DNA from 3 places in the Halomonas sp. THAF12 genome. Region 3 is predicted to be linked to each of the others. Evidence: predicted binding sites of a transcription regulator. Region 3 holds the regulator's gene; each other region holds the start of a gene.

Region 1 (3,270 bases), 280 kb from region 3:
GCCCTGGTCGGCTACGGCCTGGTGGTCGGGCTCGACGGCACCGGCGACCGCACCACCCAGGCGCCCTTCACCGGCCAGAGCCTGACCAACATGCTCTCCCAGCTCGGCATCACCGTGCCCGCCGGCACCAACATGCAGCTGCGCAACGTGGCGGCGGTGATGGTCACCGCCGAGATGCCAGCCTTCGCCCGCCCGGGGCAGAACCTCGATGTGGTGGTGTCCTCGGTGGGCAACGCCGACAGCCTGCGCGGCGGCACCCTGCTGATGACCCCACTGAAGGGCGCCGACGGCAGCGTCTACGCCCTGGCCCAGGGCAACCTGCTGGTCGGGGGAGCGGGTGCGGCGGCCGGCGGTTCCAGCGTGCAGGTCAACCAGCAGGGCGGCGGACGGATCGCCAACGGCGCCACCGTGGAGCGCGAGGTGCCCCTCGACCTGGGCGCCAACGGCGGCCTGCTCGAGCTGCAGCTCGAGACCGACGACTTCGGCACCGCCCAGCGGGCGGTCAGCGCCATCAACCAGGCCTTCGGCCGCGTGGTGGCCTCGGCGCGCAACGCCCGGGTGATCGCCCTGGATGGCCCACGCGATCCCAATGCCCGGGTCAACTTCATGGCCCGGGTCGAGAACGTCCAGGTCACGCCCACCGAGGAACCGGCCCGCGTGGTGCTCAACTCCCGCACCGGCTCGGTGGTGCTCAACGGCCAGGTGACCCTGCGCCGGGCGGCGGTGGCCCAGGGCAACCTGTCGATCGTCATCGACAGCGACGTGGACGTCAGCCAGCCCAACCCGTTCGGCAACGGCCAGACCGTGGTGACGCAGAACGCCGAGATCAGCATCCAGCAGCAGCCCGGCACCCTCAAGGTGGTCGAGGGCGCCGACCTGATGGAGGTGGTCGACGCCCTCAACTCCCTGGGCGCCACGCCCAACGACCTGATGTCGATCCTCGAGGCGCTCAAGGAAGCGGGCTCGCTGCGCGCCGAACTGGAGATCATCTGATGAGCCTGGATTCCCCCGACACCGCCCGCGGCCAGTTCGCCCTGGACATCCAGGGCCTCGAGCGACTCAAGCACAACGATTCCGGCGAGGGCCTGAAGGGCGCCGCCCAGCAGTTCGAGGCCCTGTTCGTGCAGATGATGGTCAAGAGCATGCGCGAGGCGGTGCCGAGCTCGGGGCTGCTGCAGAGCCAGGCCGGCGACATGTATCAGGAGATGCTCGACAAGCAGTGGTCCCAGAGCGTGGCCGAGCGCGGCCTGGGGCTGGCCGACCAGCTGGTGGCCCAGCTCGAGGGCACGGTCGGCGGGCGGGATGCTGCGGCCGCGGGCGGTCGTGACATCGAGGCGCTGATCGCCGGGATTCCCCGCGGCACGCCGCGGCCGCTGACCGATGCGCTGATGGTCGAGCCGGACGCTGGCGCGCGGGCCGAGGAAGAAGCGTCATCGGCGCCGGCCTCCTTCCTCGAGGCGATCCAGACCGGCGTGGATGAGCCGGCGCCCGACGTGGCGGATTCGGCCGCGATGGCGGATCGGCCCGCGCACGTTCAGGCCTTCCTGGAAAGGCTCGCCGGCCCGGCCCGCGCGGCCAGCCGCGAGAGCGGCGTGCCGGCCGAGCTGATCCTCGCCCAGGCGGCGCTGGAGACCGGCTGGGGGCGCCGCGAGATTCCCACCGCCGGCGGTGGCAACAGCCATAACCTGTTCGGCATCAAGGCCGGCAGCCGCTGGCAGGGCGAGACCACCGAGATCCTGACCCACGAGGTGATCGACGGCCGCCGCCAGCCGGTGCGCGACCGCTTCCGCGTCTATGACTCCTTCGAGCAGGCCTTCACCGACTATGCCCGCCTGATCGGCGACAATCCGCGCTATTCGGGCGTCGGCGCGGCCGCGACGCCCGACCAGGCGGCGCGCGCGCTACAGCGTGGCGGCTATGCCACCGACCCGGCCTACGCCGACAAGCTGATCGCGGTGATGGACAGCCTGGGGCCGCTGCCCGAGGGCCCGCATCTGGCGTCGCGTTAATCGGCGCCTGGCAGGGCGTCTTCACGATCTTTCAGGGATATCCGACCTCAAGTCCGGCCCGCCGCGGCCGATAGCCTGAGAATCGGCAACAGGGAACCATCGTCATGAGCATCTTCTCCACCGGCTTGAGCGGCCTCAACGCCGCCCAGAACGCCCTGGCGTCCACCAGCAACAACATCAGCAACGTCTACACGCCCGGTTACAACCGGGAGGTGACCGTGCTGGGGGAGAGCAGCACCGGTACGGGGGGAGTGCGGGTCAACGATATCCAGCGCCAGTTCAACCGCTATGTCGCCGACCAGCTGAACGACGCCACCAGCAAGACCAGCGCGCTGCAGACCTACGGCACCCAGGTGGAGCAGATCGACAACCTGCTGGCCGACGAGGCGGCCGGGCTCTCGCCGCTGATGCAGGACTTCTTCTCCTCGATGGAGGACCTGGCCAGCGCGCCCTCCGACCCGGCCGCCCGACAGGGCGTACTCGGCGCGGCGGATACCCTGAGCGCCCAGTTCCGCTCCTTCGACGGCTACCTGCAGGACATGCAGGACGGCATCAACGGCCAGATCGAGGACGAGGTCACCCAGATCAACAACACCACCGAGCAGCTGGGCTCGATCAACCGCGAGATCGCCCTGGCCCGTGCCAAGCAGGGCGAGGCGCCCAACGCGCTGCTCAACCAGCGTGACCAGCTGGTCCACGAGCTCAGCGAGCGCATGGACCTGCGGCTCGATATCCAGGACGGCAAGTCCTATAACGTCAGCCTGCCCAATGGCCAGCCGCTGGTGATGGGCGATCGCAGCTTCAAGCTGGAAGCCATGGCCTCGCTGGAGGAACCCCAGCGCACCGTGGTCGGCTATCCGGATTCCAGCGGCAATGTGCGTGCGCTGGACGAGGATGCCGTCACGGGCGGCGCCCTGGGCGGGCTGATGAGCTTCCGCAGCGAGACCCTGGACAAGACCCAGAACCAGATCGGCCAGATGGCCGCGTCGCTGGCGGTGGCACTCAATCAGCAGCATGCCCAGGGCGTCGACATGAACGATGAGCAGGGCGGCGATTTCTTTACCATCGGTGAGCCACGGGCCTTCTCGGCAGAGGGCAATGCGGGTACCGCCGGGATTTCCGGTGTGGCCTTCGACGCCGATAACATCGCCCAGCTCAAGGCCAGCGATTACACGGTACGCGTCACCGATGCCGCGGCCTCGCCGGCGACCTTCGAGATCACGCGCAAGGACACCGGCGAGACGTTCGACGCGGCACTGTC
Region 2 (3,270 bases), 290 kb from region 3:
GCGGGCGGCGTCCGCCGAGCGGGAGGCCAGCGAGCGCACCTCCCCGGCCACCACCGCGAAGCCGCGGCCGTGTTCGCCGGCACGCGCCGCCTCCACCGAGGCGTTGAGCGCCAGCAGGTTGGTCTGGAAGGCGATGTCGTCGATCAGGCCGACGATCTCGCCGATCCGGCGCGAGCGAGTGTGGATCTCGTCCATGGTGGCGACGAAGTCGGTCACCACCTCGCGGCCCTGGCGCGCCCGGCCGGTGGCCTGCTCGGCCAGCTGACTGGCCTCGCCCACGTGGGCGGTGTTGTCGGCCACCGAGGCGGTCATCTCGTCGAGGCTAGCGGTGGTCTGCTCCAGGGACGCGGCCTGCTGGCGGGTCCGGGCCGCCAGTTCCTGGTTGCCCTCACTCATGCCGGCGGCGCCCTCCAGCACCCGATCACTGCCGTGACGCACCCCCGCCACGGTGGTGGCGAGCGCCCGGCGCATGCCGTCGAGCTCGCGATACAGCCGGCCGATCTCGCTGTCGCTGCGCGATGCCACCGGGGTGGCCAGGTCGCCGTCGGCGATGCGCCGGAAGTGCTCGATCATCCGCGACAGCGGCCGCAGCACGTTGGCCCGCACGCCCCAGATCACTACCAGCACGATGGCCAGGGCGCCGCTCAGCGCCGCCACCAGGGCCAGGTTCAGCCAGCCGGCCACCGTCGAGAAACGCGCGGCCAGGCCGTCGCTGCGCTCGACGGCGCCGGCGAAGAAGGCGTCGGCATCGTCCATGAAGGCCTGGCTCAAGCCGCTGACCCGCGACTGACCGGAGTCGTAGCCGCCCGCGTCGCCCTCCTGCAGCAGCATCAGCTGCAGCGAAAGCCCGGTGCTGTAGAGCGACTGGAAGCGCGACGCCAGGGCCTCTCGTGCCTCCTGCTGCGGCTCGACCACCGGCAGCGCCTGGAAACGTTCGAAGGCCGCTCGGGCCTCCGCCATATGCGACTCGGCCTGCTCGAGGATCGGCCCCGGACGATCGAAGGAAGGCACCCGCACCAGGTGGGCGGCGCGATCCATCGCCACCTGGGCGCGCAGGGTGGCGATATAGGCACGATTCAGCGCCCGGGACTGTGCGGCCTGGACGTCGCGCAGCGTATCGAAGGCGCTGCGGCCGTGGTGATTGGCGTAGAGGCCGAGGGCCCCGGTGCCGAGGATCATCGCGGTGAAGGCGACCAGTACCAGGAACCAGCTGAACCGGATGGTCATTCGATCGAGGAAGCGCATCGGGAAACCTGTCGCTGAGGAAGGGGCGGGCACCGGGCCCGCGAGAAGGCATGCCCGGCGTTATATCAGCGATTCATGACATTTCGGTTTCGACGACAAATCTCTCGAATGGCGGCGAAATCATGGCCACCGAACGCCATCGGAGTCATTCAAGATAGCGCGACATCGGCCGATGACTGGTACCGAGTCGATCCTGAAAAACGCAGCAACAAGAAGAAGGAGCCTCGTCCATGCCAGATGCCGTTAACGAGATCGGCGCGAGTCGCGCGCCCCGGGCCGCCGACGGCGGCACGCCGCCCCGGCGGGTGGAGCAGCTGTTGGCCGGCTGGCTGCCGCCCGAGGAGGCCGTCGACGACGAAGCGGCGGCGGTGCATCAGGGCGAGCTGGTCGGCCCGGTGCAGCGCATCAACGAGGTCATGCGCCCCTATGGCGTGGAGTTCGAGCTCCGCGAGACCACCACCCGAGTCGTCACCCGGCTGGTGGACCGGGACACCGGCGAGCTGATCCGCCAGATCCCCGCAGAGGAAGTGATGCGCATCGCCGAGCACCTGGAGGAGCTTCAGGGCAGCCTGATCGATCTGGAGGCCTGATCCGGTGTCTGACGAATCTCGACAGACTAAGGGAAGCGTTGAGTTATGTTGCGAGCGAAGACAGGCTGACCGCCGCCGGAACGGAGGTACCGGAGTTTACATGCCCGTAAATGAGGATAGCGAGTACCGCCGGCGGTCAGGATGTCGAGCGCAGTAATAAATCAACGTTTTCCTAGACCTGCATGTTCATGATGTCCTTGTAGGCCGTCACCAGGCGGTTGCGGACCTGGAGTCCCATCTCGGAGGCGACGCTGGCCTTCTGCATGTCGACCATGACGTCGTTGAGCTCGACGCCCGGCTCGCCGGCCTGGAAGGCCTGGGCCGAGTCGGCGGCCTGGAGCTTGAGCTCGTTGATGCGCTGAATCGAGGACTGCAGCTCGCCGGCGAAGCCGCCGTTGCCCACGGCGGTATCGAGCCGCTGGCCCTTGGCGACCTCGCCGCCGGCCTGGGTGGCCAGCGACTGCATCTGGGCGAGTGCCGAAGCGAGAGCGGGTGAACTCATCGGGAACCCCTGTGATGGACATGGTGATCGATGGAAGCCAAGGCTAGCAGCGCGTCCTCGGCCACCATGCCGGCAATTGACGCGCAAAACTCGGGTTTTTCATACCTTTGGCGTGACACCCCCTGCGGATAATGGCCGTCATCACAGTTCCGCCCCGGACGGGCGGCGAATCGCGACGGACGGGAACGCAGTCGATGCCTTCATCTAGAGCCCAGGGTCCAGGCGTCATCTCCGACGGGAGGCCCGCATGAGCAGTGGCGCCTCCGCCACCGGCGGCCAACAGGGCCAGACCTCTCCCTTCGCCCAGCTGTCCCGGCAGCTGCGCGGCAGCCCCCTGATCGCCCTGCTGATCGTCGGCGCGGCCGTGATCGCCATCGCGGTAGCGCTGCTGCTGTGGGCGCGCAGCCCCGACTACCGGGTGCTGTTCAGCAATCTCAGCGAAGCCGACGGCGGCAGCATCATCGGCGAGCTCGACAGCCGCGGCATTCCCTACGAGTTCAGCGCCGGCGGCCAGGCGCTGATGGTGCCTGGCGACCAGGTCCACAGCCTGCGCCTGCAACTGGCCGAGCAGGGCCTGCCGCGCGGCGGCAATGTCGGCCTCGAGCTGATGGAGAACCAGGCCTTCGGCATCAGCCAGTTCGCCGAACAGGTCAACTACCAGCGCGGCCTCGAGGGCGAGCTGGCCCGCTCCATGGAATCGCTCGGCCCGGTGGCCGGCGCCCGGGTGCACCTGGCGCTGGCCAAGGACTCGGTGTTCGTGCGCCAGCGCGAGCCGGCCAAGGCCTCGGTGGTGCTGACCCTGCAGCCCGGCCGCACCCTCGGCGAGGGTCAGGTGGCCTCCATCGTGCATCTGGTCTCCAGCAGCGTGCCCGAACTGGCCGCCGACGCGGTCACCGTGGTCGACCAGAGCGGCCGGCTGCTCTCCACGCCCGA
Region 3 (3,270 bases):
GGCGGGTATCGTGGTCAAGCACGCTGCCCCGCCCCCTCGCCGCCGGGAACGCTGCCCTTCGCCGGGTCGCGGATCTCGTCGTGATAGTTGGCGACGAAGGAGTTGAGCGTCTCCTCGATGAACGACGGCAGGCGCCGCTTGGTGATCAGCGAGATGCCCTCGAGCACCATGTTCATGGCGATCAGGCGCTCCTCGGTGCGCCGCTCGAGCTTCACCGCGATGGGCTTGAACACCAGGTTGGCCAGCAGGATGCCGTAGAAGGTGGTGAGCAGCGCCACCGCCATGCGCGGGCCGATGACGTTCAGGTCGCCGGCCTCCATCACCTCGAGCATGTTCACCAGCCCCACCAGGGTACCGATCATGCCGAAGGCCGGGGCATAGGTGGCCATGGTGCGGAAGATCTGCGCCTCGGCGTGCTCGCGGGCCTTGAGCCGGGCGATGCGCCAGCGCAGCAGGTCGAAGATCTCCTCCTCCTTGGTGTTGGCGATGACCAGCTGGATGCCGGTGCGCAGGAAGGGATTGCGGGCCTGCTCCAGGGCCGCTTCCACGGCCCGCACGTCGCCCTTGAACCACAGCCGCGACATGTCCACCAGCTCCTTGATGTCGTCGCGGATGTAGGTGTTCTCGCGGCGGAAGACGATGCCCACCAGGCGCACCACCCGCACCACCTCCTTGAGCGGATAGCTGATGAAGGTCGCGGCCAGAGTGCCGGCCAGCACGATGGCCAGGCCAGGCAGGTTGACGAAGCTCTGCGGCGACTCGGCGGTGAACAGCAGGACGCTCGCCAGCATCACGATGCTGGCCAGGATCCCGATCAGGGTGGACGGGTTCATGGGGGACTCCCTGTCGCGTTTCGACGGTGTGGATGAGTGACGTTCTTCGGACACGATGCGCGTTCTCCGGCGCCAAGCCTTCGCGAGGGCGCTATGAACCCTTCCCTGGGCGCTTCTTTGGCCATCCATGGCCAAAAACCCCTCGCGCCGGCTTGTCCCCGGCGCGCATCGCCGCATTACTTGAGCACATCCCGATGGATGGTTATCGGCCTGAGCGATCGCCAACTTTATGACGTGCCAGGCGTGGAGCGAAAAATCGCCGAGCGATGGCTAGACAAGGCAAGAATCGGCGAAAGCGCGGAGTTTACTAGGGTGTAAATGAGCAGTTTGGCCGGGCTCGCGCACGAGTCGATTCTTAACGCCGTATAGCCGAGCGCAGGCCTTTTTCGCCCACGTCTCAGTTGTCGCGCAGTTTTCCGCGCAACCGCCCCACGGCCTGGCTGTGCAGCTGACAGACCCGGGACTCGGTGACGCCGAGCACGGCGCCGATCTCCTTGAGGTTGAGCTCTTCCTGGTAATACAGCGCCATCAGCAGCTTCTCGCGCTTTGGCAGCGCCTCGATCGCCTCCACCAGCCTCGAGCGCTGCTGGTGATCGATCAGCCGGGCGAAGGGCGTCTCGGCGACGCCGTCCTCCAGCAGCCGGCCCTCGCCGCCCTCGGCCATCAGCTCCTCGAAGGGCAAAAGCTGGCCGCTGTTGGTGTCGCTGAGCAGCCGGCGATAGCTCTCGAGGTCCATCTCCAGGGCCGCGGCGATCTCGGTCTCCTCAGCCGGGCGCCCCAGCTCCTGCTCGAGCCGGCGGGCGGCCTCGTCGGCAGCCCGGGCGTTGCGACGCACGCTGCGCGGCAGCCAGTCGCGGCTGCGCAGCTCGTCGAGCATGGCGCCGCGGATGCGCTGGCTGGCGAAGGTGGCGAAGCTCGCGCCCTGGGCCGAGTCGAAGCGCCCCAGCGCCTCCAGCAGGCCCACGGTGCCGGCCTGGATCAGGTCGTCCAGCTCGATGCTCGCCGGCAGGCGCACCTGCAGCGCCAGCGCCTGACGGCGCACCAGCGGCAGATAGTCATCCAGCAGCGCGTCCTGTTCGATCTTGCCTTGTGCTGTGTACATGGCTCAGCCTCGCCTCTCTGCTCTCACGGGCCTAGGGCCTTACTGAAAGTTCACGATCACCTGCAGCCCCTCGACGCTCACCGGGGCCTGCCCCGGCGTCGGCGAGAAGCGAAATCTCAGCGGCTCTCCAGCGGGCAGCCCCGCCAGGGCCGTGCTGCGCCCGCGCTCGGTCGGCAGCGTCATGCAGCCGGCCGGATGGCAGAGCCGCGCGTGCCCGCCCTGGCCGGGCGGCGTGCGGAAGCGCCAACGCACCTCGCGGATGCGGCCCGCGGTGCCGGCGGGCGGCGTCAGCGCCTCGCTGGCGGTCTCCCGGCCGACGGTCGCGGCACGCACCGAGGGCGCCTGGGCCACCCAGCTGCCGGCGGCCTGGGCCGTCGGCGCGAGGCCGATCAGGGCGCCCAGCAGCAGGCCGGCGGCGTTGCGGCCTCTCATGCCATCACCAGCAGGTCGATGCCGAAGTAGTGGCGAGCGGCCTGGCGCAGGTTGTCGAGCAGCCCGCGGCGCGACATCCCCGGCGGATGGACGGCGATCAGGCGCCGCGGCCCGCCGCCTTCCGCCAGCCGGCCGAGCACACCCAGCGCGCGGCGAAAGGCCTCGCCGTCGGCCCCCACCCACAGCGCCCAGCGTGGCTGCTCGCGCGCCAGCACCGCCAGATGCGGGCTCGACGCGGCCAGCGGCACCACCTTCCAGCGCCGCGGGTCGCCGACCCAGCGCCGACCCCGCTCGGCCCAGTGGTCGAGCAGCGCGGTCACCCGTTCGGCCTGCTCCGGCGCGCTGCTCGGCAGCCCCACCACCACCAGGGTGGTCGGCGGCGCCTCGGCCGACCCGGCCGGCGACGGCTCGACGCCTACAGGCTCGCGCCGCGATGCCTCCATGTCCGATGTCACGGAGGGCGCCGGCTCGGACACGGGGTCGCTTCCGGCTTCGGCGGCCGGGCGCTCGAGACGGGCCGCCCAGGCGCGCAGCCCCGCGGCCTGATCGCCGACCATCACCGCAGTCCCTCCAGGCCGGCGGCGCCGACGTGGCGGATGGCATCGCGTGCCGTCAGCAGCTGCAGCAGCGCCTCCAGCAGGGCGCCCTCGCGACGGCGTCGACGGCCGCCCAGCAGCGCCAGCAGATCGCCGCGCAGCTGCTCGGCCTCGTCATCGGAGGACTGGTCGAGGTGGCCCGCCGCGGCGGCCAGCCCGGCGGCCAGCAGCTGGCGCAGCTCGCGATCGGTCTCCGCCGGCAGCAGCGACGCCAGGCGCTCCCAGGCCCGCCGCGCCTGACGCGGCAGGGCCTCGCCGTGGAGCTGGCCGATCAGCAGCGGCAGCACGTCGGCGCCGGCCGGCAGCG

Evidence for each region. The regulator FliA, encoded in region 3, starts transcription of late flagellar genes. The targets are predictions, from matches to a motif close to CTAAAGTTNNNNNNNNNNCNGCCGATA.
Region 1: a site for FliA is predicted at 2,056-2,082, ahead of flgK (flagellar hook-associated protein FlgK). Genes of this name have one in related genera too.
Region 2: a site for FliA is predicted at 1,394-1,420, ahead of FIU88_RS16890 (flagellar protein FlaG). Genes of this name have one in related genera too.

What each region holds. Positions count from the first base shown of each region.
Region 1 covers NZ_CP045399.1:3,645,565-3,648,834, reverse strand. The annotation lists gene FIU88_RS16980 (flagellar basal body P-ring protein FlgI) at 1-993, shown strand, start outside; gene flgJ (flagellar assembly peptidoglycan hydrolase FlgJ) at 993-2,009, shown strand; gene flgK (flagellar hook-associated protein FlgK) at 2,114-3,270, shown strand, end outside.
Region 2 covers NZ_CP045399.1:3,629,979-3,633,248, forward strand. The annotation lists gene FIU88_RS16885 (methyl-accepting chemotaxis protein) at 1-1,245, opposite strand, end outside; gene FIU88_RS16890 (flagellar protein FlaG) at 1,476-1,835, shown strand; gene fliE (flagellar hook-basal body complex protein FliE) at 2,008-2,337, opposite strand; gene fliF (flagellar basal-body MS-ring/collar protein FliF) at 2,585-3,270, shown strand, end outside.
Region 3 covers NZ_CP045399.1:125,139-128,408, reverse strand. The annotation lists gene FIU88_RS00570 (OmpA family protein) at 1-22, opposite strand, end outside; gene FIU88_RS00565 (motility protein A) at 15-833, opposite strand; gene FIU88_RS00560 (RNA polymerase sigma factor FliA) at 1,231-1,935, opposite strand; gene FIU88_RS00555 (flagellar protein FlhE) at 1,975-2,367, opposite strand; gene FIU88_RS00550 (hypothetical protein) at 2,364-2,927, opposite strand; gene flhF (flagellar biosynthesis protein FlhF) at 2,924-3,270, opposite strand, start outside.